Regions from separate parts of the Pseudonocardia cypriaca genome, predicted to be linked through region 2. Evidence: riboswitches for the same ligand, from Rfam matches in the RefSeq annotation. Region 2 holds a riboswitch; the other holds the start of a gene.
The links. A riboswitch is a leader RNA that binds a small molecule or an ion and turns the genes downstream of it on or off. The one in region 2 is predicted to bind S-adenosylmethionine.
Positions count from the first base shown of each region.

Region 1: linked by a shared signal. The riboswitch ahead of thrC (threonine synthase) and the one ahead of FB388_RS23160 (aminotransferase class V-fold PLP-dependent enzyme) in region 2 are both predicted to bind S-adenosylmethionine.

Region 1 covers NZ_VFPH01000001.1:684,178-698,739, reverse strand. Annotated here, with positions in the region: gene gndA (NADP-dependent phosphogluconate dehydrogenase) at 1-505, opposite strand, end outside; gene FB388_RS03315 (winged helix DNA-binding domain-containing protein) at 840-1,958, shown strand; gene holA (DNA polymerase III subunit delta) at 1,984-2,943, opposite strand; SAM riboswitch class I at 3,055-3,172, shown strand; gene thrC (threonine synthase) at 3,181-4,452, shown strand; gene FB388_RS03300 (acyltransferase family protein) at 4,611-5,813, shown strand; gene FB388_RS03295 (hypothetical protein) at 5,797-6,282, opposite strand; gene FB388_RS03290 (sensor histidine kinase) at 6,279-7,658, opposite strand; gene FB388_RS03285 (response regulator transcription factor) at 7,655-8,329, opposite strand; gene FB388_RS03280 (SGNH/GDSL hydrolase family protein) at 8,372-9,112, opposite strand; gene FB388_RS03275 (AfsR/SARP family transcriptional regulator) at 9,296-12,415, opposite strand; gene FB388_RS03270 (MFS transporter) at 12,541-14,088, shown strand; gene FB388_RS03265 (CPBP family intramembrane glutamic endopeptidase) at 14,268-14,562, shown strand, end outside.
Region 2 covers NZ_VFPH01000002.1:1,160,071-1,174,632, forward strand. Annotated here, with positions in the region: gene FB388_RS23100 (NAD(P)H-dependent oxidoreductase) at 1-291, opposite strand, end outside; gene FB388_RS23105 (flavin reductase family protein) at 297-794, opposite strand; gene FB388_RS23110 (DUF1684 domain-containing protein) at 791-1,612, opposite strand; gene FB388_RS23115 (LLM class flavin-dependent oxidoreductase) at 1,609-2,919, opposite strand; gene FB388_RS23120 (LLM class flavin-dependent oxidoreductase) at 2,916-4,052, opposite strand; gene FB388_RS23125 (LLM class flavin-dependent oxidoreductase) at 4,049-5,242, opposite strand; gene FB388_RS23130 (LLM class flavin-dependent oxidoreductase) at 5,239-6,342, opposite strand; gene FB388_RS23135 (dipeptide ABC transporter ATP-binding protein) at 6,339-7,931, opposite strand; gene FB388_RS23140 (ABC transporter permease) at 7,928-8,803, opposite strand; gene FB388_RS23145 (ABC transporter permease) at 8,800-9,741, opposite strand; gene FB388_RS23150 (ABC transporter substrate-binding protein) at 9,738-11,333, opposite strand; gene FB388_RS23155 (FAD-dependent oxidoreductase) at 11,790-12,386, shown strand; SAM riboswitch class IV at 12,398-12,511, shown strand; gene FB388_RS23160 (aminotransferase class V-fold PLP-dependent enzyme) at 12,554-13,903, shown strand; gene FB388_RS23165 (pentapeptide repeat-containing protein) at 13,934-14,562, shown strand, end outside.

The sequences.
Region 1 (14,562 bases), on a different contig from region 2:
CCACCTGGGCGGCGATGCCGGTGAGGATCTCCTCGACCTCGGCGTAGGCGGCCGGGTCGCCGCCGGGCATGATGCTCGGCCCGAGCAGCGCGCCCTCCTCACCACCGGAGACGCCCACGCCCATGAAGCGCAGGCCACGCGCGGCGCACTCCTCGGTGCGCCGCTTGGTGTCGGGGAAGTGCGAGTTGCCCGCGTCGATGATGATGTCGCCCTCGTCGAGCAGCGGGGCCAGCTCCTCGATCACGGCGTCGACGGGCGCACCCGCCTTCACCATCACGATGATCCGCCGCGGCCGCTCCAGCGCGGCGACGAAGTCCTCGACGGTCTCGGCCGCGGTGAACGTGCCCTCCGAGCCGTAGGCCTCGATGAACTCCCGCGTGCGCGCCGCCGTCCGGTTGTGGACGGCAATCGGTGTTCCCCGCCGTGCGATGTTGCGGGCGAGGTTCGCCCCCATCACGGCCAACCCGGTCACACCGATCCGGCTCTTCCCGTCTGGCACGGTCATCTCCCTCGGGCGTCGACGTACGCGCCCTGCACGCTACCGCCCCGCCCGCACGCGCCACTGGGCGCGCTCAAACGTGAGTTCGCCGACATCGCGTCGACAGCTCCCGAGGCTCTCGCCGACAGTGGAAGCTCCGCCGGCGGGCGCCAGGCTCCCCTCGCCCGTCCGACACGAGGAGATTTCCCCCGATGCTCGTTGACATGCTCGCGTTGGTCCCCGCTGTCCTCGCCGGTATCGGCGGCGCCCTGCTGGGCGACAAGGTCGGTGCCTGGTTCAAGAAGGGCCGCACCAGCGGTAACAGCTGAGGACGAGCCTGCGCGGGCCGTAGGTTGCGGGCATGCCCGCACCGGCCGTCGACCGGCAGCGCGTGCTCGCCCACCGCGCGGTCGCCCACGACCTCGTCGCGCCCGGCACCGGTGACGTCGTGCTCGGCGTGGGTCTGCAGGACTACCCACCGGGCCGCAGCGCCCGGCCGGCGCTGAGCCTGCGGACCGGACCGGGCCGGCCCCGGGGCGATCTCGCGCTCGTCCACGGCGTACGAGGCGCGCTCCACCTGCACCGGGCCGACGACCTCGCCCTGCTCCGCGGAGCGCTGCACGTCGCCGACGGACGGGACTGGTCACGTCAGACCATGGCGACGTTCGGCGACGAGCTCGCCGGCGCCGGGATCACGTTCGCGGCGGCGCTCGACGAGGTCGCCGCCGCGATGGCCACGGTGACGGCCGACGGCACACCGCGGACCAAGGGCGAGGTGAGCGGGGCGATCAGCTCTGCCGTCGACCACCGGCTGGCGCCCTGGTGCGAGAGCTGCGGCGCCGCGCACGTGCACGACGTGCTCTTCCGGCTCGCCACGCTGCACGCCGGCCTCACCGTGCAGGTCGACCCGGCATTGCCGAGCCGGTTCCGCTACGCCGGCTCCAGCGACGGGACGCGGGCCGCCACGGACGAGAGCCGCGCCGAGCTGGTGCGCCGGTTCCTCGCGGCGTTCGGGCCGGCGAAACCCGCGCACCTCGCCGGCTGGCTGGGCCTGCGCCCGGCCGCCGCCCGGCGGTGGTGGGACCTCGTGGCGGGTGAACTGCGGCCGGTGCGCGTCGCGGACGCGGAGCTCTGGGTGCACGCCGACGACCTCGACCGCGTCGTCGACGCCCCACCGGCCCGCGGGGTCCGGCTGCTGCCGGCCTACGACCCGCTCACCGAGCTCGCCGACCGCGAGCTGCTGGCGCCGGACGCCGATCGTCGCCGCAAGATCTGGCAGGCCGTCGCGAACCCCGGGGTCATCTGGGCGGACGGCGAGATCGTCGGGGTGTGGCGAGGCCGCACGCGCAAGGACGGGCTCACCGTGACGCTCGACCCCTTCGAGCCGATGTCACCGGCCCAGCGGCAGGCGCTCGAGCCGGACCTGGAGGTGTTCCGCGCCGCGGCCGGCACGACGACGGCCACGCTCGCCCCCGCGTGATCCGATGCTCCTCGGGATGGGCGGGCTAGCGGCGGGAGCGGGCGGCGAGGATGCGCAGGACCGCGCGTTCCAGGGCGTAGTCCGGGTCGGCCGCCGCACCCTTGACGTCTGCGTTGACCTCGGCCGCCGCGGCGAACGCCTCCGCAAGGGCCTCCGGGCCCCATCCGCGCACCGCCTGCTGGGCCTTGCGGATCTTCCACGGCGGCATGCCCAGCGTGCCGGCCAGGCGGTTGGGGTCGCCGCGACCGGCCGACCCCACCTTCGCGAGCGTGCGCAACGCGTCGGCCAGCGCGTCGGCAATCAGCACCGACGGCGTGCCGAGCAGCTGCGCCCAGCGCAGCGCCTCGACCGCGCCCGCGCGGTCGCCCGCCACGACCTTGTCGGCGACCGCGAACCCGGTGGCCTCTGCGCGGCCCCGGTGGTAGCGGCGCACTGCGCGCTCGTCGACCGAGCCGCCGGTGTCGGCCACCAGCTGGCTGGTGGCCGATGCCAGCTCCCGCAGGTCCGACCCCACCGCCTCGAGCAGCGCGGCGATCGCGTCGCCGGTGATCTTGCCCCCCACGCGCCGGGCCTCGGCACGCACGAAGTCGGACCGCTCGTCCATCCTCGTGATCTTGTTGCAGGTGGTGACCGGGGCACCCGCCTTGCGCAGCGCGTCGACGAGGGCCTTGTTGCGCGCCCCTCCCGAGTGGACGACCACGAGGACGATGCCTTCGGCCGGGTCGGCCGACTGCTCGAGGATCGCCGTGGCCAGCTCCTTGCCGACCTCGTGGGCCGCGAGCAGGACGAGCACCCTCGCCTCGGCGAAGAGCGACGGGCTCAGGTTCTCGGCGAGGTCGGCCGGGGTGAGCTCGGCCGCGCGCACCCGGCGCACGTCGGCCGCGGGGTCGCTCGCGCGGACCTCCGCCGCGACCTGCTCGATCGCCCGCTCGACGAGCAGCTCCTCCTCGCCGACGACGAGGCGGATCGGGGCTGGCGCGGCCATGCGTCCATGCTCGCGCACCACCCCGACATCCCGTGACCCGGCTCCCAGATCACGAGACGGGCTTGGGAGCCGCAACGGACGTGTCGTAACGTGATGGGCACAACCGCATATGGCTCATCCAGAGGGGCAGAGGGAACGGCCCGACGAAGCCCCGGCAACCGGCGATGCGCGCTCTTCGCGCTCGATCACGGTGCCAATTCCGACCCGCACGGTGCGGGAAAGATGAGGAGACTTCTCATGTCCCTGACTGCTGACAGCGCCACGACCACCGCTTTCGACCTCGGACCCGCCCGCGCGCTGTCCTGTCGGGAATGCGGTCACCAGATCCCGCTCGCGGCCGAGTTCGCCTGTCCGGAGTGCTTCGGCCCGCTCGAGGTGGCCTACGACTTCGGCACCGTTACCCGCGAGTCGATCGAGTCGGGCCCCAAGTCCATCTGGCGCTACCGCCACCTGCTCCCCGTGCCCTCCGACGTGCAGTCCCACCCCAACACCGAGCCCGGCCTCACCCGGCTGATCAAGGCCGACCGGCTCGCCGCCGCACTGGGCGTGCGCACGCTGTGGGTCAAGGACGACACCGGCAACCCCACCCACTCCTTCAAGGACCGGGTGGTGGCCGTGGCGCTGGCGGCGGCCCGCGAGCTCGGCTTCACCGTGCTCTGCTGCCCGTCCACCGGCAACCTGGCCAACGCGGTGGCCGCCGCGGCCGCCCGCGCGGGCTGGGACTCGGTGGTGCTGATCCCCAGCTCCCTCGAGCAGGCCAAGGTGCTCACCACCGCCGTCTACGACGGCACCCTGCTGGCCGTCGACGGCAACTACGACGACGTCAACCGGCTCGCCACGGAGCTCGCCGCCGAGCACGAGGACTGGGCGTTCGTCAACGTCAACGTGCGCCCGTACTACGCGGAGGGCTCCAAGACCCTCGGCTACGAGGTGGCCGAGCAGCTCGGCTGGCGACTGCCCGAGCAGGTCGTGGTGCCCGTGGCCTCGGGCTCCCAGCTGACCAAGGTGGACAAGGGCTTCACCGAGCTCGGCACGCTCGGGCTGGTGGAGCCCACCCCGTACCGGGTGTTCGGTGCGCAGGCCACGGGCTGCTCACCGGTGGCCAAGGCGTTCGAGGACGGCCACGACGTGGTGCAGCCGGTGCGCCCGGACACGATCGCCCGCTCCCTCGCCATCGGCAACCCCGCCGACGGCCCGTACGTCCTCGACGCCGTCCGCCGCACCGGCGGGGCCGTCGCGCACGTCAGCGACGAGGAGGTCGTGGAGGGCATCCGGCTGCTCGCCCGCACCGAGGGCGTGTTCGCGGAGACGGCAGGCGGCGTCACCGTGGCCACCGCGAAGAAGCTCATCGAGTCCGGGCAGCTCGACCCCGACGCCGAGACGGTGCTGCTGATCACCGGCGACGGGCTCAAGACCCTCGACGCGGTGTCGGGCCACATCGGCCCGTCGGCCACCGTGCCCTCCACCAGCAAGGCGGTGCGCGAGGCGCTGGCGGCGCGCGGGCTCTGACCCGCCACCCCTCGCGACATCCCCGGCGTCGGGGAGGTAGCGGTGGGGGACTTACGCGACGCGGGCCCGAGGCCGCGAGCGCCCGCGGCCAACCGTTGCGACATTCCTGCTACGCGACGGGGACCGTGCGACGACCCGTGCCCCGCAGGCTCGTGGCGATGGGTGATGCGGAACAGCCACCGCAGCGGCTGGCGGGGTTGGACGGGCTGCGCGGGATCGCGGTGGCCGGTGTGCTGTTGTTCCACGCCGGCCACCTTGGCGGCGGTTTTCTCGGCGTCGACCTGTTCTTCGCGCTGTCCGGCTATCTGATCACCGGGCTGCTGCTCCGGGAGGTCCGGGCCACCGGGACCGTGTCGTTGGTCGCGTTCTGGGGGCGGCGGGTCAGGCGGCTGCTGCCCGCGCTGGCGGTGATGCTGGCGGTGACCACGCTGCTGGTGTGGGCGCTGGGGGCCGAGGATCTGTGGAGCAGCGCTCTGTCGGACGGCCCGTGGGTGCAGGCGAACCTGGCGAACTGGCATCTGCTGGCCGAGTCGGCCGGCTACTGGGACAGGTACGGGCCCGGCCGGGTCTTCGGCCACCTGTGGAGCATCGCCGTGGAGGAGCAGTTCTACCTGGTGTGGCCGGTGGTGGTGCTCCTGATCGCGGCGACCGCGCGGCGGGTGGAGCCGTGGGTGGCGCTGGTGGCCCTGCTCGTCTCCGCGTCCTCGCTGGCCTTGATGGTCGTCCTGTTCACCGCCGGCGATCCCACCCGCGTCTACACGGGGACCGACACGAGGGCGTTCTCGTTGCTGTCGGGGGCGTTGCCGGCCACCGCTCCGGTCCGTTCGGCGGTGTCGCGGATCGTGGGCCGGCACGTCGTGGCGGCGCAGGTGGTGCTGCTCGGCGCGCTCGCGGTGCTCTGGGCGTCGGCGGACGGGGAGGGCGCGCACTGGCTGTTCCGGGGCGGGTTGCTCGCACACTCGCTGCTCGCTGCCGTGCTGATCTCGATCTGCGCGCAGGCGCCCGGTTCACCGGTGACCCGGATGCTGGGCCGGGCGCCGTTGCGTGGGCTCGGATCGGTGTCCTACAGCCTCTACCTGTGGCACTGGCCGGTCTTCCTGCTGCTGCCCGAGGAGCGTCTCGATGTGCAGGGGTGGGCGCACACGGCGGTCGTGTGCACGTTCTCGATCGTGCTCGCCGTGCTGTCGAAGGTGCTGGTGGAGGACCCGATCCGGTTCGAGGTCCACTGGGCGCGGGGCCGTACCGGATTCGCGGCCTTCGCCGTCGCCATGGTCGCGCTCGTCGCGCTCTGGGTCGCGGTGCCCCGGCCTCCCGTCGCACAGGTGGACGTGACGGTCCTGAGCGTCAGCCGGTCGGGATGAGCGGACAGCTCCGCGGCGGGTTGGCGTCGTCACCGGGCAGCGTGAAGCTCAGCTGCACGGTGGCCGAGGGCGACCCACCGCCCTGCACGTGCACACCCAGCGCGGTGCAGACGATCTGGTCGATGCCGAGCGACGTCACGTCGCGCCGGGTCAGCGGGAGGCGGACCGTGATCAGATCGGCCGTGGTGTCCGCGACCACGCGGGTCTCCCCGGAGGCCCGGATCTCCGTGTGCAGGGCGGCGTCGGGGCCGGGACCGGTGAGCAGCAACGACAACGCGTCGGTGACGGTGCCCAGCCTGCCCGTCGCGCGCTGCTGGGGCTGCAGCCGCTGCTGGGCGTCGACGAAGAACAAGGTCGCGCCGGGCGCCACGCCGGTGGGCGCAGGCATCCCGTCGGTGATCTCGGACGGAGGCGCCCCGCAGCCGGCGATCAGCAGCAGCGCCAACGCGGCCGGCACGATCCACCTCATGCCTGCTCCCCGTGGTTGCCGGGTAGCCGGAGCACGAACCTCGCTCCGCCCCCCTCGGCGTTGCCGGCCAGCAGGTCCCCACCGTGCAGCCGTGCGTTGGCCAGCGAGATCGCCAGTCCGAGCCCGCTGCCCGGGGAGCGGGGTCGTGCCGCGTCCGCCTTGTAGAAGCGGTCGAACGCGTGCGCCAGCACCTCCGGTGACAGCCCCGGACCGTGGTCGGTGACCTCGATCTCCACCAGGTCGTCGTCGGCGCGCAGCCGCACCTGGACCGGCGGGTCGCCGTGGCGCAGCGCATTGCCGACGAGGTTCGCCAGTACCACGTCCAGCCGACGCCGGTCGAGCAACGCAGGCGCCTGCTCGGGCATGTCCACCTGCACCTGCTCCAGCCAGCCGCGTGCGCGCAGGCAGTCGCGGATCGCGTGCGTCACCTCCACCGGCTCGACCCGCAGGTGCGCCGTGCCGGCGTCGAACCGCGACACCTCCATCAGGTCCTCCACGAGCGCGACCAGCCGCTGGGTCTCGGCCACCGCGAGCTCCGCCGACTCCCTCGCCGTCGGCAGGCGGTCGTCGACGGAGGCGGCGAGCACCTCGACCACCGCGGTCAACGCGCTCAGCGGAGTGCGCAGCTCGTGGGAGACGTCGGCGACGAACCGCCGTTGCTCGGCCATCGACTCCTGCAGGGCATCGGCCATGCGGTTGATCGTCTCGCTCAGTTCGGCCAGCTCGTCCCCGCCCCGGGTGGGTATCCGGGCGGACATGTCGCCCGCGGTCAGCGCACGCGCGGTGTCCCGCACCCGGCTGACCGGTCGCAGCACCCCGCTCGCCGCCACGAGCGCCAGCAGCACGGCGACGGGCAGCGCGACGGCGCTGGTCAGGGCCGCGGTCGCGAAGAGGCCGTCCACCTGCCGCTCGAAGGCCGAGAGGTCCCGCACCGCGTACACCTCGATACCGGAGGGAGCGCGGCGCAGGTCGAGACCGGTGATGACGATCGGGGTGCCGATCAGCAGCTTCGGCCCGTCGGGCCCGACCACCCGCTGGTGAACCAGCCGATCGTGGGCGGCGGCGCGCAGCTCATCGGTGATCAGCGGCAGGTTGCCGGAACGCAGCCCCTGGTAGGTCACCTGGATGTCCTCGCCCATCGAGGTGCGCAGTGCGTCGAGGGTGTCCTGGGTCGGCGGATAGCTCAGATCGGCGGTGGTCATGCCGATCTGGTGCACCAGGTTCTCGATGGTCCGCCGCTCCGCCTCGACGACGATGGCGGCACCGGCCGACGCGGCTGCGGCCCACGCTGCCGCGGTGGCGCCGAGCACGGCCACCAACACGAAGGCCAGTACCAGCCGGACCCGCAGTCCCCGCGGTTGGGGCAGCCGCCTCATACCGGGCCGAACCGGTAGCCGAAGCCGCGCACGGTCTGCACGTACTCCGGCTCGGCAGGCACATCCTCGATCTTGGCTCGAAGTCGCTGCACGCAGTTGTCGACCAGCCGGGAGTCACCGAGGTAGTCGTGCTCCCACACCTGTTCCAGGAGCTGTTGACGGGTGAACACCCGCCCGGGCGATCCCGACAGCGTCAGCAGGGTGCGCAGCTCGATCGGGGTCAACGCCACCGGCTGTCCACGTTTGGACACCATGGCGCCGACGGCGTCGATCGTCAGGTCGCCGTGCGTGCGCACCTCGTCGGAACGCACCGAGCCCCGGCGCATCACCGCTCTGATCCGGGCGTCCAACACGGCGGGTTGCACGGGTTTGACCACGTAGTCGTCGGCACCGGCGGCCAGCCCCGCCACGACGTCGAAGTCGTCTCCGCGCGCAGTCAGCATGATGATCGGGACCGCGCCCTGCGCGCGGATGCGCCGGCACACCTCGAACCCGTCCATGCCGGGCAGCATCACGTCGAGCACGACGAGATCCGGTGTGGCCGAACGGAACTCACGCATCCCGTCCTCGCCGGTACCCGCCGTGCTCACCGTGTGCTCGTACCGGGCCAACGCCAGCTGCAGAGCTCGGCACACCTGCGGGTCGTCCTCGATGAGCAGGATCACGGCCACCTGCCAAGTATGTGACGCACGGGGCGGCTTCCGGGCCCGGTGTCAGCAGCCCTGGAAGGCGGGGCCGGCCGCCCAGCCCGCATTGGCCCAGGACGCCGGCGCCGCCGGCGTGAACCCCGCGTAGTGCGCCGCGAGGTGATCCAGTAGCCAGGCGGTGAACCGGGCAGCACCTTGCGGGCAGGTGTGGACACCGTCGGGACTGCGGTCGCGCTTGCCGTCCCGGTCCAGCTGGTAGCTCGCCCCCCACACCTCCGCGCTGTCCCACGCCACGGCCTTGCCACCGGAACCGGCGGCGACCTCCGCGACCAGCCTGGAGGTGCGCTCGAGCTCCTCCATGTGATCGGCGTAGAAGTCATCGACCCTGATGGGGGGCATCGTCACGAAAACCAGCGTCGCCCCGGCGTCGGTCACCGTCTTCAGCAGTCTCTCGTACGCGGCACGCTGCTCGTCCTCGGTGCCCCAGTCGTAGGTGGACACCTGATAGGCCACCACGTCCGGGGAGAAGGACGCCAACCGCGCGGTGAGCTGCTCCCACGTGGACGTCGTCAGCTCCGCGATCCCGGACACGTTGCCACCGCCGGTCGACGCGATGGACTGCATCTGCAGCCCGCTCGTCGCCGCAGCGTCTGCCAACGGTCCCGCCAACCCGTCCGCCACCGAGTCGCCCATCCACAGCAGCTTGGGAGCGTCGGCCGCCGGCACGCTCGCGGCGGACTCGGCCCGCGAACAAGCACCGACGACCAGCGCCGACAGCAACGCACACACGACGGTCAGAAGCTTCATGCGGTTGTTCACCACCCCGACGCTGCCGCCGCCGGGTCCACGGATCGTCCGCGGTGTGTCGCTGTCCTGTCGCACGTGGCCCCGACAGCCCGGAACCGGATCCTGCGCCGCCGGGACGTCGTCACCCCGGTCGTGGTCCGGCCGGAGGAGACCGCCGGCGCGCGCGAGTCCCCGGGAGTCGTCTCATCGCCCGGCCACGAGCACGCCCGCTTCGGGCTCGCCGTGCACCCGGCCGTGGTCGAACGCCGAAGCGAACGCGGCCTCCCCCACCGCCGCACGGCAGGTCGCGGTGATCCGGTCGACGTCGCCCCGTTCACCGGCCGGCAACGGCGCCCCGACCTGGGCACGCAGCGCGGCGGCGGCCCCGAGCAGCCGCGCCGCCCGCTCGTGGTCGCCGCAGAGCGCCTCCACGCCGGCGAGGCCTTCCAGCGCCAGCGCCACCGCACGCGGGTCGGCCGCCTTGCGCGCCGCCGCCAGCCCTTCCAGGTGCAGGGCGCATGCGGCGTCGGCGTCACCGCGTTGTTCGGCGATGAAGCCCAGCTCGGCGAGGATGAGGGCGATCGCCATGTCCGACTCCAGTCGCCGGTCGTAGACCAGCCACTTGCGCAACCACGCCTCGGCCTCGTCGAACCGTCCCTGCCGCCGCGCGCTGAGCGCCGAGCCCAGCTCGGCGAACTCCTCGCCGATCGTGTAGCCCTGCGCGACGGCCTGGACGCGGGCGCTCTGGTGCAGCTCGTCGGCCTGCTCGAAGTCGCCGGTCAGCAACGCGATCCGGCCCAGCGCGGACAGCTTGTCCGACACCTCGGTGCTCAGGCCCAGCTCCTCGGCGATCCGCAGGCCGTCGCGGTGCAGCTCGGCCGCGCGGTCGTAGTCGCCGACGACCTCGGCGTGGGTGCCGAGACCGAACGTCGCGTGCAGCTGCCCCCACCGGTCGCCCACCTCGGTGAACAGGGCCATGCCGCGCTCGCCGTGCCGGGCCATCGCGTGCAGGTCGCCGCGTGCCAACGCGTACCGCGCGAGCGTGCCGTGGGCGGCGGCCGTGCCCCACCGGTCGCCCTGCTCCTCGAACACCGCCAATGCCCCGGCGACGAGGTCGTGGCCGACGCTCAGCTCGCCCATGCCAAGGCCGGTGAGCCCGAGGAACCACTCGGCCCGCGCCCGCCGGGCCGCGGCCTCCGGGCCGGTCGGCCGGGCCTCGAGCGGCGGCACCAGCGCGGGGCCGACGCCCATGCGCAGGTCGAACGCGGTCTGCCACACGCGGACCGTGCCCGCCACGCCGTCGGGACCGCCGCCGGCCAGCGCCGCGGTCAGCGCCCGCCGCCCCTCGCCGAGCCGACCGCGCAGCACCCAGTACCAGGCCAACGAGTCGACCAGCGGCAACGCCTCGCCGTCGCGGGCCGCGTGGTCGACCGCGGCGCGCAGGTTGGCGGCCTCGGCGTCGAGCACGCGCAGCCACTGCCGCTGCCGGGGTCCGCGCAGGTGCGGGTCGGCGGTGGCGGCGAGCCGCGCGTAGTGGTCCCGGTGCCGCCGCTCGACCTCGGCGACCTCACCCGCATCGCGCAGCTTCGCCGCGGCGTACTCGGCGACCGACTCCAGGAGCCGGTACCGGGGCGGGTCGGCGGCGGTGGTGGTGGTGACCAGCGAGCGGTCGACCAGGCGGGCCAGCAGGTCCGGAACGTCGAGGCCGTCGCCACCGGACACGGCCTCCGCCGCGCTCAACGTCCACCCGTCCACGTGCACGGACAGCCGGCGCAGCACGGTCTGCTCGGCCTCGGTCAGCAGCTCCCAGCTCCAGTCGAGCACCGCCCGCAGGGTCCGCTGCCGGGCGGGCGTATCGCTGGGGCCGGCGGTCAGCGCGCGGAACCGGTCGTCCAGCCGCGCCAGTACCTCGTGCACACCCCAGGCGCGGACCCTGGTGGCGGCGAGCTCAAGGGCCAGCGGGATGCCGTCCAGCCTGCGGCAGATCGCCGCGACGGCGTCGGCGTTGTCCGCGTCGAGGGCGAAGCCGGGCGCGCTCGCCGCCGCTCGGGCCGCGAACAGCTCGACGGCGCTGGCCTCGGCCAACGGCGGCACGGTCCACAGCAGCTCACCGGCCACGGCCAGCGGGCGTTGGCTCGTGGCCAGTACCCGCAGCCCCGGCACGGCGTGCAGCAGCCGCGCGGCCAACTCCGCCGCGGCCGGTGCGACGTGCTCGCAGTTGTCGAGCAGGAGCAGCATCCGCTTGGCGCGCAGCGCCTCGGCGAGCGTGCCCACCAGGCCCGTCACGACGCAGTCGCGGATGCCCACGCTCGCCGCCACCAGCGCGGCCACCTCGTCCGGCGACGCGCCCGCCGGCAGCGCGGCCAGCTCGACCAGCCACGTGCCGTCCGGGGACCCGGTGACCAGCTCCCGGGCCACGGCCAGCGCCAGGCGGGTCTTGCCGACGCCGCCCGGGCCGGTGAGGGTGACCAGCCGGTCCGCCGCGAGCAGCGACCGCACCTCGCCGAGGTCGGCCTCCCGGCCGACCAGGTCGCCGAGCAGGTGCGGCAGGTTCGTCGGCGGCTCCACCGCGCCGCCGAGCGACGGGTCCTGCTCCAGGATCGCGCGGTGCAGCGCGGCCAGGCGCGGGCCCGGTTCGACGCCTAGCTCTGCGCTCAGCCTGGCCCGCACGTCGCGGTAGCCCGCCAGCGCCTCGCCCTGCCGCCCGGCCCGGTACAGGGCACGCAGGTGGGCGGCCCGGAGGCGCTCGCGCAGCGGGTGGCGGGCCACCAGGTCGCCGAGCTCGTCGGCCAGCACGCCCGGATCGCCGAACTCCAGGCGTGCCTCGGCCCGCTGCTCCCACGCGGTGAGGCGCAGCTCGTCCAGCCGGGCCGTGACCTCCCGGGCGAAAGCCTCGTCGACGAAGTCGGCCAGCACCGGACCCCGCCACAACGCCAGCGCGTCGTCCAGCACCGCGACCCGCGCCCGCGGGTCACCGGTCGTGGCGGCTTCGGCGAGCAGCGCTTCGAATCGTCCGGCGTCCACCGCGTCCGGTGCGACGTCGAGCAGGTAGCCGGGCGGGCGGGAGACGACGAGCTGCCGCGCGCCGGGCTCTGCGTCGTCCAACGCGGCGCGGAGCTGGGACACCCTGGTCTGCAGCGCGGCCGCGGGGTTCGCGGGCAGCCGGTCGCCCCACAGGCGGTCGATCAGCCGGTCGGCGGGCACCACGCGGCCCGCGTCGACCGCGAGCTGGGCGAGCAGCGACCTGACCTTCAGCTCGGGAACACGGACCGGGCGGCCGTCGGCCGCCCACACCGCGAGCGGGCCGAGCACCCCGAATCGCACGATCGGACCGTACCCGAATGCGACCCGAAGCCGGTCCGAACGATTCCTGGAGCCGCACCGACCAGCGTGGCTGGAGAACGGGCGGACCAACCGCCCGAGCGGTTCGAGCGAGGGAAAGAATCACGATGTCTGTCGAAGTCGGTCACCGGGCCGGGACCAGGGAATGGCTCGGCCTCACGGTGCTGCTGCTGCCGACCGCGCTGCTGTTCGTCGCCCAGACCGTGCTGTTCCTGGCCACTCCGCACATCGCGGCCGACCTGCGGCCGAGCAGTGACCAGCTGCTGTGGGTCAACGACGTGTACGGGTTCGCGATGGCCGGGCTCCTGGTGGCCATGGGCACCATCGGCGACCGGGTGGGCCGACGGCGGGTGCTGCTGCTCGGCGCGGTCGTGTTCGGCGTCGGCTCGGTGGTGGCCGCGTTCGCACCGAGCATCGGGGTGCTGATCGCGGCGCGCGCGTTGATGGGTGTCGGCGCGGCGGCGGTGATGCCGTCGACGTTGTCGCTGGTCCCGAACATGTTCGAGGACCCGCGGCAGCGGGCGACGGCGGTCGGGATGTGGGCCGCTTCGGTGTCGGTCGGCGTCGCGCTCGGCCCGCTGCTCGGCGGGCTGCTGCTGGAGGCGTTCTGGTGGGGCGCTGCGCTGCTGATCGGCGTGCCGGTGATGGCGCTGGTCGTGATCCTCGCGCCGCTGCTGGTGCCGGAGTACAAGGCGCCGGACGCCGCCGGGCAGCGGATGCCCGACGTGCTGAGCGTGCTGCTGTCCATGGCCGCGCTGCTGCCGTTCGTCTACGGGGTCAAGGAATACGCCAAGTCGGGGCTGACCGTGACCGCGGTGGTGACGGCGCTGTTCGGCATCGCGTTCGGGGTCGTGTTCGTCCGGCGGCAGCTCGGCCTGGAGACCCCGCTGCTCGACGTGCGGCTGTTCGAGAACCGCTCGTTCAGCGGTGCGTTGGGCGTGTGGCTGCTGTCGGCCATCGCGCTCGGCGGCATCTACCTGCTGTTCACGCAGTACCTCCAGCAGGTGGCCGGGCTGTCGCCGCTGGCGGCGGGACTGTGGATCCTGCCGGCGGCGCTGATGCTGGTGGTGGTGTCGACGGTGTCGCCGATCGTGGCGCGCAAGGTGCGGCCGGCGTACGTGGTGGCGGTCGGTGCGCTGTTCTCGATGGCCGGGTACCTCGTGCTGACCCAGGTCGACAGCGTGGCCGGGCTGCCGCTGCTGATCACCGGGTTCTACCTGCTCTACCCGGGCATCGCGCCGACGATGGCGTTGACCACCAACTTGGTGATGTCGGCGACGCCGCCGGAGAAGCAGGGCGCCGCGTCGGCGGTCAGCTCCACGTCCATCGACCTGGGCGTCTCGCTCGGCATCGCGGTGATGGGCAGCATCGGCACAGCCGTCTACCACGCCACGGTACCGTCCGGCCTGCCCGCCCAGGCCGCGGACTCGCTGTCGGGCGCGCTGAACGAGGCTTCGACGATGTCCGGCGACGCGGCGCAGTCGTTGGTGGCGACGGCGCGGGAGGCGTTCACCAGCGGGCTCAACGTCGCCGGGGTGGTGGCGGCGGTGCTGGTCGCGGGCGCGGCCGTGCTCGCGGTCACCCTGCTGCGGCACGTGCCGCCGGCCTCCGTACCGGCGGACGAGCCCGATGGCGCGGCCACCGTGAGCGCCTGATCATCCACCTCGTGCCGGGGACGGGAGCTCCCGTCCCCGGCACGACGCTTTCAGCGGGTCGTCCCCCGTGCGAGCTACCCCGAAGTGCCCCCTCCACGGTGACGATCATGCGGCCCGCGGAGCCATACGGTCCTCACCACGCCGCGCGCCCCGGTCGCGGCCCTCGGACAAGGACCCCCATGCGACTGGTCATCCAGCTCGCCGTCGTCGCGGCCATCGCCGTCGTCGGTAGCACCCTCGTCAACGCCGTGGCGTCGAACCCGCCACTCACCCTGATCATCGGCCTCGTCACCGCCGCAGCCGCACTGCTGGGCTACAGGTGGGTCGTGCGCCGCACCGAGCACCGCCCGATCGACGAGCTGTCCCGCACCGGCGCTGTTCCCACACTCGCCCTCGGCACTCTGATCGGCGTCGGTCTGTTCGCCTCGGTCATCCTCAACATCGCCTTCCTCGACGGCTACCGGGTGCTCGGCT
Region 2 (14,562 bases):
CACGGTGGCGGCCACCTTCCCCTGCAGCGGAGCCGTGGACTCGCCCCACTTCCCGCGTTCCGTGCGCTCCAGGAGGTCCTTGAGCAGGGCGCTGTACGTGGCCCGGTAGACCGGGCTGCCGAACACCACGGCGTCGGCGTCGCCGAACGCGGCGATCACGGCGTCGACGCCCGCCTCGGCCAGCTCCACCAGCGACGTCGCGGCGCCCGCCTTCTCCGCGCCGGCCAGCACCCCGGCGACGGCGGTGGCGGTGCGCCCACCCGGCTCCGGCCCGGCGACGACGCCCAGCACCCGTGTCAATGGTCCTCCTCGATGTGCGTGGCGAGACCGTAGCGGCCCCGGTGGAACAGCAGGGGCGAGCGGGTGGCGTCGGCACCGAGGTCGCGCACCCGGCCGGCGACGATCGTGTGGTCGCCGCCGTCGTACTCCCGCCACAGCGTGCAGCTGATCCACGCGCAGGCGCCCTCCAGCACCGGCGCGCCGTCCGGGCCCGGCCACCAGCTCACCCCGGCGAACTTGTCCACCCCGGAGCGGGCGAACCCGGCGGACAGCTGCTGCTGGTCGGCGGCCAGCACGTTGACGCAGAACGCGCCTGCCGCCCGGATCCGCGGCCACGTCGACGACGTGCGGGACGGCGAGAAGCTGATCAGCGCCGGATCCAGCGACAGTGACGCGAAGGACTGGCACGTGAAGCCCAGCGGCCCATCGGGCCCGGCCGCCGTGACCACGACGACGCCCGACGCGAAGTGCCCCAGGACCTCCCGCATCGTCGCGGGTTCGACAACGACCGTCATGCCTGCTGGAGGTCGGGCCGCGGCGGGATGCGCTCCCCCGCCTCCACCGCCACCGGCAACCGGTTCTCCGCCGGTGGGAGCGGGCACGTGGCGTGGGCGGTGAACGCGCACGGCAGGTTCACGGTGCGGTTCAGGTCGATCCGGACGCGGCCGTCGGCGTCCGGGTCGGGCAGCGCGACCTGGCGGCCGCCGCCGTAGGTGCTGTCCCCGGACGTCGCGTCGCGGAAGTGCAGGGACAGGCCGCCGGCCTTGCCCGGGAACGCCACCAGCTCGTGCTCGGCCCCGTCGAGCTCGAACCGGACCACCCCGACGGCGGTCGGGAAGTGCTGCAGCCCGTCCACGACGGCGCCGACGGTGAGCTGCTTCGGCTCCGGGTACGGCTCGAAGCGGCCGTCGACCACCCAGCGCTCGTCGACGGGGAAGGCAGGCGCGCCGGTGAACGCGGTGCGCGTGATCGCCTCGGGGTCGCGTACCCGCAGCGCGTAGGTGTCGGTGCGGCGGATGACCTCGACCCGCCGGTCCCCGATCTCCACGAGCACGCCCGGCTGCCCGTCGACGGGCTCCAGCCGGACGGTGCCGCTGACCGGCGTGCCCTCGATGGCTGGGCCGATCTCCGGGTCCCCGTCGGCGGTGAGCTCCACCCCGCCGTCACCGGTGGCGCGCCAGGTGCCGGGGATGCCGTCGTAGCCGCGGGCGGTGTCGTCGAGCCAGTGCAGGGCGGTGAGGCTGAGCCAGCCGTGCGGGGTGCTCAGCTGCTCCTCGCGCTCGCGGTGCCAGGCGTCCCACTCCTGCTGGAGCGAGGACTCGATGGTGGTCATGCGGACTCCTTCCGGGTCAGCGGTGCGTGCGGGTGGCGCAGGCCGAGGTGGTCGCGCAAGGTCGGGCCGGGGTACTCGGTGCGGTAGCTGCCGCGGTCCTGCAGCTCGGGCACGACCTCGGCCACGAACCGGTCCAGGCCGCCGGGCGTCAGGTGCGGCACGAGGATGAACCCGTCGCAGGCGTCGCGCTGGACGAACTCGTCCATCTGCGTGGCGACGGTGCGCGGCGTGCCGATGAACGACTGCCGCCCGGTCTTCTCGATCACGACCTCGCGGATCGAGAGGCCGCCGTGCGCGGCAGCGAAGTCGCGCCACTCCTGCGCGACGGCCCGCGGGTCGCGGGCGTGCCGAACCCGGCCGCGGGTGATCGAGACGTTGTCGACGTCGGGCTCCAGGTCGGGCAGCGGGCCGTCCGGGTCGTACTCGGACAGCTCGCGGCCCCACACCTGCTCCAGGAAGGCGATCGCGGTCTGCGGGGAGACCTGCTGGCGCCGGATCCGCGCTGCCTCCTCCCGGGCCTCCTCGTCGGTGTCGCCGAGCACGAACGTGACGCCCGGCAGCACCTTGAGGTCGTCGGCGTTCCGCCCGTGCTGCGGGAGCCGCGCCTTGACGTCCGCGTAGAACGCCTGCCCCGCTTCGAGGGTGCCGTGCAGGGTGAAGATCGCGTCGGCCGTGGCGGCGGCGAAGTCGCGGCCCTGCGCGGAGTCGCCCGCCTGGATGAGCACCGGGTGGCCCTGCGGGCTGGGCGAGAGCGGGAAGCGGCCGCGCACGTCGAACTGCGGGCCGTGGTGCTCGATCTCGCCGCCCTGGGAGTCCCAGAGGGCGCGGGTGACGGCGACGACCTCCGCCGCCCGCTCGTACCGCTGCTCGCGCGGCAGGAACCCGCCCCGGCGGAAGTTCTCCCCGGTGAACGCGTCGGACGTGGTGACCATGTTCCACGCCGCGCGCCCCGCGGACAGGTGGTCGAGCGAGGCGAACTGCACGGCCAGCTCGTACGGCTCGTTGTAGGTGGTGTTGATCGTGCCGGCCAGCCCGATCCGCGAGGTGACGGCGGCGAGGGCGGCGAGGACGGTGAACGTGTCCGGCCGGCCGACGACGTCCAGGTCGTGGATGCGGCCGCGGTGCTCGCGCAGCCGCAGGCCCTCGGCGAGGAAGACGAAGTCCATCAGCCCGCGCTCGGCGTTCTGGGCGAAGTGTGCGAACGAGGCGAAGTCGGTCTGGCTGCCGGCGCGGGGGTCGCTCCAGACCGTCGTGTTGTTGACGCCCGGGAAGTGCGCGCCTAGGTGGATCTGCTTCTTGACGCTCACGCAGACGCTCCAGTGAAGTGGTTGGCCGGTCGGGCTAGGCCGAAGCGGGCGCGCAGCGAGCCGCCCGCCGAGCCGGTGCGCAGCAGTCCGCGGCCCGCGAGCAGCGGCACGACCTGGGCGGCCACCACGTCCAGGTCGGCGGGCAGCACGAGCGGCACCAGCGTCACGCCGTCGGCCGCGCGGGTGCGCACCGCGGCGCCGACCAGGTCGGCGAGGTCGGTGGGCGGGCCGAGCACCCGCACCGACGACGCGGGCAGCTCGGCCCCGGCGAGCCGGTCGAGCTCGACGAGGTCGCGGCGGGCCTGGTCGCGGTCCGCGGCCAGGTGCACCTCGACGTCGAGCAGCACGGTGACGTCATCCGGGTCGCGGCCGGCGCCCGCGACGGCGTCGCGGATCCGATCGCGGGCCGCCGCGGCGGCCGTGAGGTCCGGGGCCGAGATCCGCACGACGTCGGCCCAGCGGGCGGCCACCGGGAGCGCCTCGTCCTCGTCGCAACGCAGCACGACCGGCGGGTGGCCCTGCGGCGGTCGGGGGGTGATGGACGGGCCCTTGACGGAGAAGAACTCACCCTGGAAGTCGATGTGGTGCAGCTTGTCGCGGTCGACGTAGCGGCCGGTGGCGGCGTCGCGGATCACCGCGTCGTCCTCCCAGGAGTCCCACAGCCGCACCACCACCTCGATGGCGTCGGCGGCCTCGCGCCACAGCTCGTCGGCTGGAGCGGCCTGCTTGCGGCCGAAGAGGTCCGCCTCGACCTGCGTGCGCGACACGGCGGGTTCCCAGCCGGCGCGGCCCGCGGACACGATGTCCAGGGTGGCGATCGCCTTGGAGAGGTGGAACGGCTCGGTGTGCGTCACGGTCGCGGTGGGCGCCAGCCCGATCCCCGGCACCACCGGCGCGATCCGCGCGGCCAGCGAGACGGCGTCGAGCAGCGGGCCGCCGTCGGGGTGGAAGGTGTGCGGCAGCAGCACGAGGTCGAGGCCGCGGCGCGCGGCCGTGCGCACCAGCCCCGCGTGGTGCACCGCCGAGAGCAGCACCGCCGGGTCGAGCCGGGCCCAGCGCGCGGCGGCCGGATGTCGGCCGGCCGCGGTCAGCTCGACGGCCAGGTGCATCCGCGCCTCAGTGAAGGGACTCATCGCGCGAGGCTCGCCTCCGTCTCGTCGGACTTCGTGTTCCAACCCGCCCGTGCTGCGGCGTGTTCCGCCCACGCGCCGGCGAGCAGCTCGGTGCTGCGCACGCGGTCGGCGTGCTCGGTGGTGATCGTGGTGACCAGCAGCTCGTCGGCACCGGTCACGCGGGCGAGGGTGGCCAGCTTCCCGGCGACCGCCTCCGGCGAGCCGACGAGCTGCGTGTCGACCCGGTCGGCGACGACCGCCCGCTCGGCGGGCGTCCATTCCCGCGCCCTGGCCTGCTCCGGCGTGACGTAGGGCCGGGCGCCGACGCCGGTGCGGATGTCGAGCACCCACTGCGCGTACGGCGCGGCCAGCTCCTCCGCGCGCTCCTGGCTGTCGGCGACGACCACGTCCGCCGACACCACGACGTACGGCGCCGCGAGCCGCGCCGACGGCCGGAACGCGCGGCGGTAGGCGTCGACGGTCTCCAGGACCGCGCCCGGCGCGATGTGGTAGCTCGCCGCGAACGGCAATCCGCGCGCCCCCGCCACCTCTGCGCTCTCGCCGGGGCTGGAGCCGAGGATCCAGACGTCGAGGTCCGCGCCCTCGGCCGCCGGCACGGTGACCGGCCGGCCGTCCGGGCGGCGGGCGGCGCCGCCCAGGTGGTCGAGGATCGCGCCGACCTGCGCGTCGTAGTCCGGGGCCGGGTCCTCCGCCTGGATCCCGAGCAGCCGGGCGAGGTGCACGTAGGTCGACACGTCCCCGCGGAACCGGGCGGCGGGCGGGATCAGCAGCCCGTCGACGACCCGGGCGGGTGGCACGGGCGGCGGCTCGGCGTCCGGCGGCGGTGCCGTGCCGGCCAGCCGGAGGATCTTGTGGATGTCGAACCGGCCGAGGCCCAGGTCCACCCGGCCCGGGTGCAACGCGGCGACCGTGCCGAACTGCTCGGCCGCCTGCAGCGGCGAGGTCAGCGGGAGCTGCACGGCGCCGGACCCGACCCGGATCCCGGACGTGGCCGCCGCGATCAGCGCCACCAGCACGGGCGTGGACGAGGACGCCACGCCGGACGCCAGGTGGTGCTCGGCCACCCAGAAGCGCCGGTAGCCCGCCCGTTCCGCGACGCGGGCGAGGTCGACCGAGTTGCGGATCGCGTCGCGCGCCGTGCCACCGGCCGGGACCGGGGAGAGGTCGAGGATCGACAAGGGGATCGTCATGACGCCACCCCCACGGGCGAGTCGGCGGGCCGGGCGTCGTCCGGGTCGCGGGGCACGGCGCCTGCCAGTGGGCGGCTCGGCACGTCCGCCCGCAGCGCCGGCGCCACCTCCGACTGGAACGTCTCAAGCTGCTCCCGCTGCCGCCGCGGGGTGAGCCCGTCGCCGTCGAGGTGCAGGTGCAGCACTTCGTGGCCGAACACCGCGTGGTAGCGAAGCACCTTGTCGACGATCTGCTGCGGGCTCCCGACCAGCGCGGACGAGCGTTCCACGAAGTCCTCGACGGTGGGGAACACGGTCGGCAGCCCGAACCGCTCCGCCGCGGCGAGCCGCGCGGCGTAGGCGGGCCGGAACTCCTCGATCGCCTGCTGCGAGGTCGGCGCGATGTGGAACGCCGCGGTGCCGGCCCCGACGAGCGCGTCCGCCGGGTCGTGCCCGTGCGCCGCCCAGCGCTCGCGGTAGTGGGCGATCAACTCGGCGTACGGCTCGATCGGGTTGGTGACGTTCGCCGAGAACAGCGGGTCGCCGTACCGGGCGGCCACCTCGACGGACTCCTTGCTGGTCGCGCTGCCGTGCCAGACCCGGACCGGGTGCTGCCGCGGCGGCGGCCAGGTCTCGGCGTCGACGAGCGGCGGGCGGAACCGGCCGCTCCACGTGGTGCGCTCCTCGCGCCACAGCCGGCGGAACAGCTCGTAGCCCTCCGCGTTGCGGTCCCACTGGTCGTCGGTGGTCACGTCGAACAGCTGGGCCTGCGCCGCGCCGTTGCCCTTGCCGATGATCAGCTCGAGGCGGCCGTCGGCGAGCTGGTCGAGGGTGGCGTAGTCCTCGTAGGCACGCACCGGGTCGAGCAGCGACAGCGTGGTGACACCGGTGAACAGGGTGATCCGCGATGTGCGGGCCGCGATGTGCGACAGCACCACCGGCGGCGCCGACGACAGGAACGGCCGCTCGTGCCGCTCCCCCACCGCGTAGCCGTCGAAGCCCAGCTCCTCGGCGAGCACCGCGTTGTCGACCACCCGGTGCAACCGGGCGTTCGGCGTCGGCGTCCGGCCGGTGACCGGGTCGGGTCCGTTCGTGATCAGGGTGAGGACGAGGATCTTCATGCCGTTTCCTCCAACCGGCGTCCCGCGATCGCCGCGAGCAGCTCGCGCGTGTACTCGTGCCGCGGTGCGGCGAAGAGCTGCTCGGTGGGCGCGAGCTCGAGCAGCTTCCCGTCGCGCAGCACCCCGACGCGGTGCGCGATCCGGCGCACCACGGCCAGGTCGTGGGAGATGAACAGGTAGGTGAGCCCCGCGTCGGCCTGCAGCTCCGCGAGCAGGTCGAGGACCTGCGCGGACACGCTGACGTCGAGCGCGGACACCGGTTCGTCGCACACCACGAGGTCGGGCGAGAGGGCCAGCGCCCGGGCGATCGCCACGCGCTGGCGCTGCCCGCCCGACAGCTCCGCCGGCCGCCGGTCGAGCACCGCCTCCGGCAGCGCGACGCGGTCGAGCAGCTCGGCGGCGCGCGCCCGGCGCGACCGCGCGTCCCCCACCCGGAACGCCCGCAGCGGCTCGGCGATCACCTCGGCGATCGAGAACCGGGGGTCGAGGGACGCGTACGGGTTCTGGTAGATCAGCTGCGCGCGCCGGCGCAGATCCCGCCAGGCCCGCCCGCGCACGCGGGTGATGTCGGCGCCGTCGAACGTCACCGCGCCGGAGGTGGGGTCGGCCAGGCGCAGCACCAGCCGGGCGGTGGTCGACTTGCCGGACCCGGACTCACCGACCATTGCCAGCGTCTCGCCGCGCGCGATCGTGAAGCTCACGCCGTCCACGGCGCGGATGCGTCCCTTCCCCAGCGGGAACTCCTTCACGAGGTCCCGCACCTCCACCAGCGGGGCTGCGGACGTGGGAGCCGGGGCGGAGCGCGGCACCGCGCGCAGCCCGGGCGCGCTCTCCAGCAGCTGCCGGGTGTAGGGATCGCGCGGCGCGGCCAGCACCTCCCGCACCGGCCCCTGCTCGACGACCCGCCCGCCCTGCATCACGACGAGCCGGTCGGCGCGGTCAGCCGCAACGCCGAGGTCGTGCGTGACGAGCAGGACGGCCGTGCCGGACGCGCGGACGAGCTCGTCGAGGCGGTCGAGGATGTGCCGCTGCACGGTGGCGTCCAGCGCGCTCGTGGGCTCGTCGGCCACGAGCAGCTGCGGGCGCGCGGCGATCGCGATGGCGATGAGCACGCGCTGGCGCATCCCGCCCGACAGCTCGTGCGGGTACTGGCGGGCCCGCGCCGCGGCGTCCGGCAGCCCGGCCTCGGCGAGCAGCTCGACGGCCCGGGCCGGGGCGCTGCGGCGGTCGGCGAGGCCGTGCACCGTCAGCGCCTCGGCGACCTGCACCCCGACCCGCTGCACGGGGTTGAGCGAGACGCCCGGATCCTGCGGCACGAGCCCGATCCGCCGGCCGCGCACCGTGCGCCACGCCCGCTCGGACAGCCCGGTCAGCTCCTGCTCGCCGAGCGTGATCCGCCCGGCGTCGATCCGGCCGGTGCCCGGGAGCAACCCGGCCACGGCGTGCACGAGCGTCGACTTCCCCGATCCGGACTCGCCGACGACGGCGACGACCTCCCCGGGCGCCACCGCGAGCGAGACGCCGCGCACGGCCGCGACGGTGGTGTAGGAGACGCGCAGGTCGGTCACCTGCAGCAACGGCGCGGTCATCGGGGACCGTCCAGCGCGCGGGAGATCCGGTTCACCGCGAGAACGGCGGCCGCGATCGCGGCGCCCGGCACGGCGCACAGCCACCAGGCCACCGCCATGTAGTTGCGTCCCTCGGCCACCAGCGAGCCCCACTCGGGCGCCGGGGGCGGCGCGCCGTAGCCGAGGAACGACAGCGACGACACCGCGAGGATCGCGAGCCCGAACTCCAGCACGGCGAGCACCAGCACCGGACCGGCGGCGTTCGGCAGCACGTGCCGCAGCAGCGTGACGTGCCAACGGGTGCCGACCGAGCGCGCCGCCTCCACGTACACCGACTGCCGCACGCGCAGCGTCTCTGCGCGCATCACCCGGGCGAAGCTCGCGACGCTCGCGATCCCCACCGCGATCGCCACCTTGACCGTGCCGTACCCGAGCGCCGTGATCAGCGCGAGCGACAGCAGCACCGCGGGTACGGCGAGCAGCACGTCGACACCGCGCATGAGCACCTCGTCGAGCCAGCCGCGTACGAATCCCGCGAGCACACCCACCAGCCCGCCCACGACCAGCGCGACCGACACCGCGATCACCGTGGCCTGCAGCGAGAGCGACGCGCCGTGCACGACGCGTGTGTAGACGTCGCGGCCGAGGTAGTCGGTGCCGAACACGTGCGCCGCACCGGGCGGCTGCAGCCGCTCGGCCGGCACGCCGACGGCGGGGTCCCCTGGCGCCAGCACGTGCGGCGCGAACGCCGCGAGCAGCACCAGCGCCACGTAGACGATCGAGACGACGAGCCCCGGCCTGCGCAGCAGGAACCGCACGCGGCCCTCCCGGCGCGGCGGCGCCTCGTCTATCCGGGGAGCCGCGATCGGTTCCCGTACCAGCAGCTCCGTCATGAGGCAGCCCCGATCCGCGGGTCGAGCAACGGGTAGATCAGGTCCACCGCCAGGTTGACCAGCACGAACACCGCCGCGGCGAACACCACGACCCCCTGCACGACCGGGATGTCCTGCACCCCGACGGCGGCCACGGTGAGGCGACCGAGCCCGGGCCGGGTGAACACCGTCTCCACCACCACCGACCCGGCGATGAGGTTGCCCACGATGTAGCCGAGCACGGTGAGCGCGGGCAGGGCGGCGTTGCGCAGCGCGTGCCGCAGGTGGATCCCGGCGCGGCCGACGCCCTTCGCGCGCGCCGTGGTGACGTACGGCTCGCCGAGGGCCTGCGCCAGGCTCTTCGCGAGCACCTGCGCCACCAGCGCCCCGGTCGGCAGCCCGAGCGTCACCGCCGGCAGCACGAGCGCGGCCGCACCGTTCGCCCCGACCGAAGGCAGGAGGTGGAACCCGAACGCGAAGACCTGCACGAGCACGAGCCCGACCCAGAACACGGGCAGCGACACCGCGAGCGAGGGCAGCGCCATCAGCAGCTGCCGCAGCCACGGCGCGCGCGTGTAGGTGGCGACGAGCGCGGTGGTCCCGCCGAAGACCACCGCGACCAGGAGCCCGGCGGCCGAGATCTGCAGCGTGGGCGGGAGTGCCTCGATGATCGCCGAGCGCACGTCCTGCCCGTTCTGGATCGACGTGCCGAAGTCGCCGGTCAGCGCGGCGACGAGCCGGTGCCCGTACTGCACGACCACCGGCTGGTCGAGCCCGTAGCGGGCGCGCAGCGCGTCCAGCTGCTCGGGTGGGAGCGGCTCGCCGTCCAGGCCGCCGCTCGCCATCGTCGCCACCGGGTCACCCGGCAGCAGGTAGAGCACCACGAACGACACGGTGAACGCCGCCCAGAGCACCCCGACGGCCGCGAGGAGCCGCCGCAGCAGGTACCGACCGGTCATGGCTGGACTTTCCACGCGTCGTGCAGCTGGATCCGCGAGCCCGCGTCGAACGCGATGCCGTGGACGTCCGCGGCGACGCCCAGCACCGTGGTCAGCTCCACGACCGGGATCGCGTCGTACTCCTGCACGAGCAGTTGCTGCGCCTGCGCGACGACGGCGGCGCGGGCCGCCTGGTCCGGCTCGGCGGCCTGCTGGGCGAGCAGCGCGTCGAGCGGGCCGGGCGACAACCGGTAGTAGTTGTTGCCGGCCGTCGAGTAGGTGCTGCGCAGGATGTCGGGGTCGGCGCGGGTGGTGTTGCCCCAGGTCGCGACGAACTGGCCGGACTGCAGCGTCGGCGTGTTCTCCGAGATCGGCTTCTCCCGCAGCTGCAGGTCGATCCCGACCTTGCGCACCTGCTGCTGGATCAGCTCGACGGCGGCCCGGTTCGCGGGCGAGTTGGAGAACCAGGTCAGCTCCACCGTCAACGGCGTGCCGTTCCTCGCCCGGATGCCGTCCGCGCCGGGCAGCCAGCCTGCGGCGTCGAGCACCGCCCCCGCCTTCGCGGGGTCGAACGCGAGCAGCGTGGACTGGTCGGCGTAGCCGGGTGTCGTCGAGGCGAGCGCGCTGGTGGCCGGCTTCGTCTGCGAGTTGTAGACGGTGGCGACCACCTCGGCGCGGTCGATCGCGAGCGACAACGCCTCCCGCACCGCCGCGTCCCCGCCGAGCGGGGTGGCCTGGTTGAACGAGATCCCGAACGGGATGCCCGGGTTGGGCCGGCCCACCAGCTGCGCGCCGGCCGCCGTCAGGGGTGCCTCGTCCTGCTGCGCGAGGTTGCCGATGGCGTCCACCTCGCCGGACTGGAGGCTCCCCACCCGCACGCCGGACTCGGGCACGATGCGGAACTCGACCCGGTCCAGCTGGGCCTCGCCCGGCGACCGCCACAACGACGAGCCCCACGCGTACCCCGCCCGCTTGGCGAGCACGATCGCCTCGTCGCGGGTGTAGGACTCGATCACGAACGGGCCGGACCCGACCACCGCCGCGCAGCGGTCGTCGTCGCTCTTCGCCACCGTGGCCGGGGACAGGATGCCCAGGCTGTGCGTCGACGTGCCCTGCAGGAACTGGACGTTGGGCCGGTCGAACGCCACCGTGAACCGCGTCGGGCCCTCCACGGTGGTGCCCGTGTAGCCGGCGAGGTAGCCCTTCGGCAGCGTGCCCCGGGGGCCGAGGTCCTGGACGGCGTCGAAGTTCGCCTTCACGGCGGCGGCGTCGAGCGGGCTGCCGTCGCTGAACGTCACGCCCTCGCGCAGGGTGAACGTGTAGGCGCTGGCGTCGGCGTTGCCCTCCCAGCTCGTCGCGAGCCACGGCCGCAGCTCGCCGGTGGCGGGGTCCTGGTCGGTGAGCGAGTCGACCACCTGCCGCAGCGAGTAGATCGTGTCGTTGCTGCCGACCTGCTGGGGGTCGACGCACCCCTGATCGCTGCTCACCGCGAAGCGCAGCGTGCCGCCCGGTTGCGGGACGCCGGGGTCGGCGGTGCTCGCGGCAGGCGTGGCACCGCACGCGCTCAGCAGAACGGCGGCGACTCCGAGCCACGGTGCGAGTGATCGGGGCATGAGAATGGTCCTTCGAAAAGCGCAGGAGTGGGCACCACCGCGGGATGCGGTGGGTTTCGGATAGGTGCGCTCAGCCCCGACAGAGCGCCGCGCAGGTGCGGCACAGGTCGACGTGGCGGCGCCAGGCGTGCCATGTCGTCATCAGCACAGTCGTCCGCGGCTCGATCCGTTCCCGACCCGGCACTGCTACCTCCATCGCTCCCGGCGGTAGCACCCGCTCCCGCTTCCGCGGGGGGTTGCTGCGGCGTCGTCGATCCGGGTCTCTCGGCCGCTCTGGATGGGATTGCTCCTCGAACTTACGTAGCGATCGCACCGTTTTTCAAGCGGTGTGTCGATTGCCATCGAGAACCGCGAAATGACCGGACAGATTCGCCGGGGAAATGTCCGTTCGTTGACACGGCCCGGGCCCGGCCGCCTACCGTGATGTTCCGTTGACCGGGAGAGCTGGAGGCCGCCGTGCCCTGTCCACCGAGCCTGCTGGACCCGACGCCAACCGACGCCCCGCCCATCCCCACCGACGTCGCCGTCATCGGCGCGGGCGCCGTGGGTGCCGCCACCGCGTGGCACCTCGCCCGCCGCGGCCTCGCCGTCACGCTGCTCGAGCGGCGGCCGGCGGGCGTGGTCTGGCGGGCGGCCGGGCCCGCACCGTGGACCGACACGGGGCTCTCCAGCAGGCTCGCCACCCGGCTCTGGCAGCAGGTCGAGCAGGCGACCGGTGCCGCGTTGCTGCACGTCGTCGACGGGGTCCGGCAGGTGCGGGCCGACCAGGCGACGGCCGCGCTCACGGCCGCGGCCACCGCGTGGGGAGCGCAGCTGCGGCACTGCGACGAGGTCCTCACCATCGACGGCTCCGCCGGTGGCGCGCTGGTCCGCACCCGCACCGCCACCTGGTCGGCCGCACGCGTCGTGCTGGCCGGAGCCGGCCCGGCCACCCTCGATGTCGACCCGGCCGCGTCGATCGTCACGGTCGCGACCCCCGGCTGCTTCGCCGTGCCCGCGCTCACGGCCACCGTCGGGGAGATCGGCTTGACCGACCACTCCGGCCGCCCGTAATCTCCGCCTCAGGTCAAGAGCGCCAGCGTCAAGCCCCGGCTCGCTGGCCGGCAACCCTCCTCCGCGGTGGGGTGCTCCGGGTGACGACCAGGCCGCCGTGCAACCACGGCCGGCAAGCGCGGACCCGACATCCGTCCGGGTCCACAGAGTGGGTCCGGAGGACCTCGATGACTGCTGTGCTGTCCGCCCGTCCCGGCACCTGTGCCCCGGCGACCGTCACGGGCGCCGACCTGCGGGTGCCGCTCGTCACCGGTGAGCACGTGCGCTACGCCAACCTCGACCTGGCCGCGAGTGCCCCCGCGCTCACCGCCGTGGCCGACCACGTCGCCGCGCTGCTGCCCTACTACGCGAGCGTGCACCGCGGCGCCGGCTACGCCTCCCAGGTCTGCACCAACGTGCTGGAGCAGGCACGGGAGACCGTCGGCCGGTTCGTCGGCGCCCGCCCGGACGACGTCGTGGTGTTCACCCGCAACACCACCGACGCGCTCAACCTGCTGGCCGGCTGCGTGCCCGGCCCGGTGCTGCGGCTGGACGTCGAGCACCACGCCAACCTCCTCGCATGGGGCCCCGGCCGGGTGCTGCGGGCCGCCGGAACCGTCGAGCAGACGCTCGCCGACCTGCGCTACGCCCTCCTCGCCGACCGGCCCGCCCTGCTCGCCGTCACCGGGGCGTCCAACGTCACCGGCGAGCTGCTGCCCCTCGAGGAGATCGCGGCGCTCGCCCACGCCGCAGGCGCCCGCGTGGTCGTCGACGCCGCCCAGCTCGCGCCGCACCGCAGCATCGACATCACGGCCAGCGGCATCGACTACGTCGCGCTCTCCGGGCACAAGCTCTACGCCCCCTACGGCGCCGGGGTGCTCGTCGGGCACCGCGACTGGCTCGACGTCGCCACGCCGTACCTGGCGGGCGGCGGGGCCGTGCACGCCGTCACCGCGCCCGACGAGGGCGGAGCCACCGAGGTGTCGTGGGCCCCCGCGCCGCACCGGCACGAGGCCGGCACCCCCAACGTCCTCGGCGCCGCCGCGCTCGCCGAGGCCTGCCGGGTGCTGCCCGGCGCACTCGACCCCGCCCACGAGGCCGCGCTCCTGCACCGGCTCGAGACCGGCCTGGACGCGCTGCCCGGGGTCCGGACGCTGCGGATCTGGCCGGACAGCACCGACCGGGTCGCGGTCTGCACGTTCGTGGTCGACGGCCACCCGGCCGGGCGCGTCGCGGCCTACCTTTCGGCGGAGCACGGCATCGGCGTGCGGGACGGCAAGTTCTGCGCCCACCCGTTGCTCTCCCGCCTCGCCGGCACGTTCGACGGCTGCGCGGTGCGCGCCAGCCTCGGCCTCGGCTCCACGGTCGACGACGTGGACCGGCTGGTCGACGCCGTCGAGTGGCTCGTCACGGACGGGCCGGGCTGGGACTACGCCGTGGTCGACGGCCGCTGGAGCCCGGTGCCCGACCCGCGCGAGACCGACCCGCTGGGCATCGGCAGCCCGACGGGCGCCACGCTCCCCGGCTGCGGCCACTGACCTCGACCCGTGAGTGGACAATGGCGGCTGATGTCCATTCCCACCAGCGCCGACCGCCTCACCGCCGACTGCTCCCGCTGCGCCGGCCTGTGCTGCGTCGCCCTCCCGTTCGCGGCGTCGGCCGACTTCGCCGCCGACAAGCCCGCCGGCACGCCCTGCCGGAACCTGCAGGCGGACTTCCGCTGCGGCATCCACACCGGCCTGCGCGAGGCCGGCTACCCCGGCTGCACGGTCTACGACTGCTTCGGCGCCGGGCAGCAGGTCGTGCAAGTGACGTTCGGCGGCCGGGACTGGCGCGGCCACCCGGAGCTCGCCGACTCGATGTTCGCGGTGTTCCCGGTGGTCCGGGTGCTGCACGAGCTGCTGCGGTACCTCACGGAGGCGCGCGCACTCCCGGCGGCGGCTCCGCTCTCGGACGCGCTCGACGATGCCATCGCCACGACCGAGCGGCTCGCCGGGGGCACCCCCGACGAGCTCGCGGCGCTCGACGTGGAGGCGCACCGGCGGTCGGTCGCCGACCTGCTGGGACGGGTGAGCGACCGGGCCCGAGCCGCCCGTCCGGCCCCCGATCACCGCGGCGCCCAGCTGCTGGGGGCCCGGCTGCGCGGCGCCGACCTGCGCCGGGCGAGCTTCCGCGGCGCCCTGCTCGTCGGCGCCGA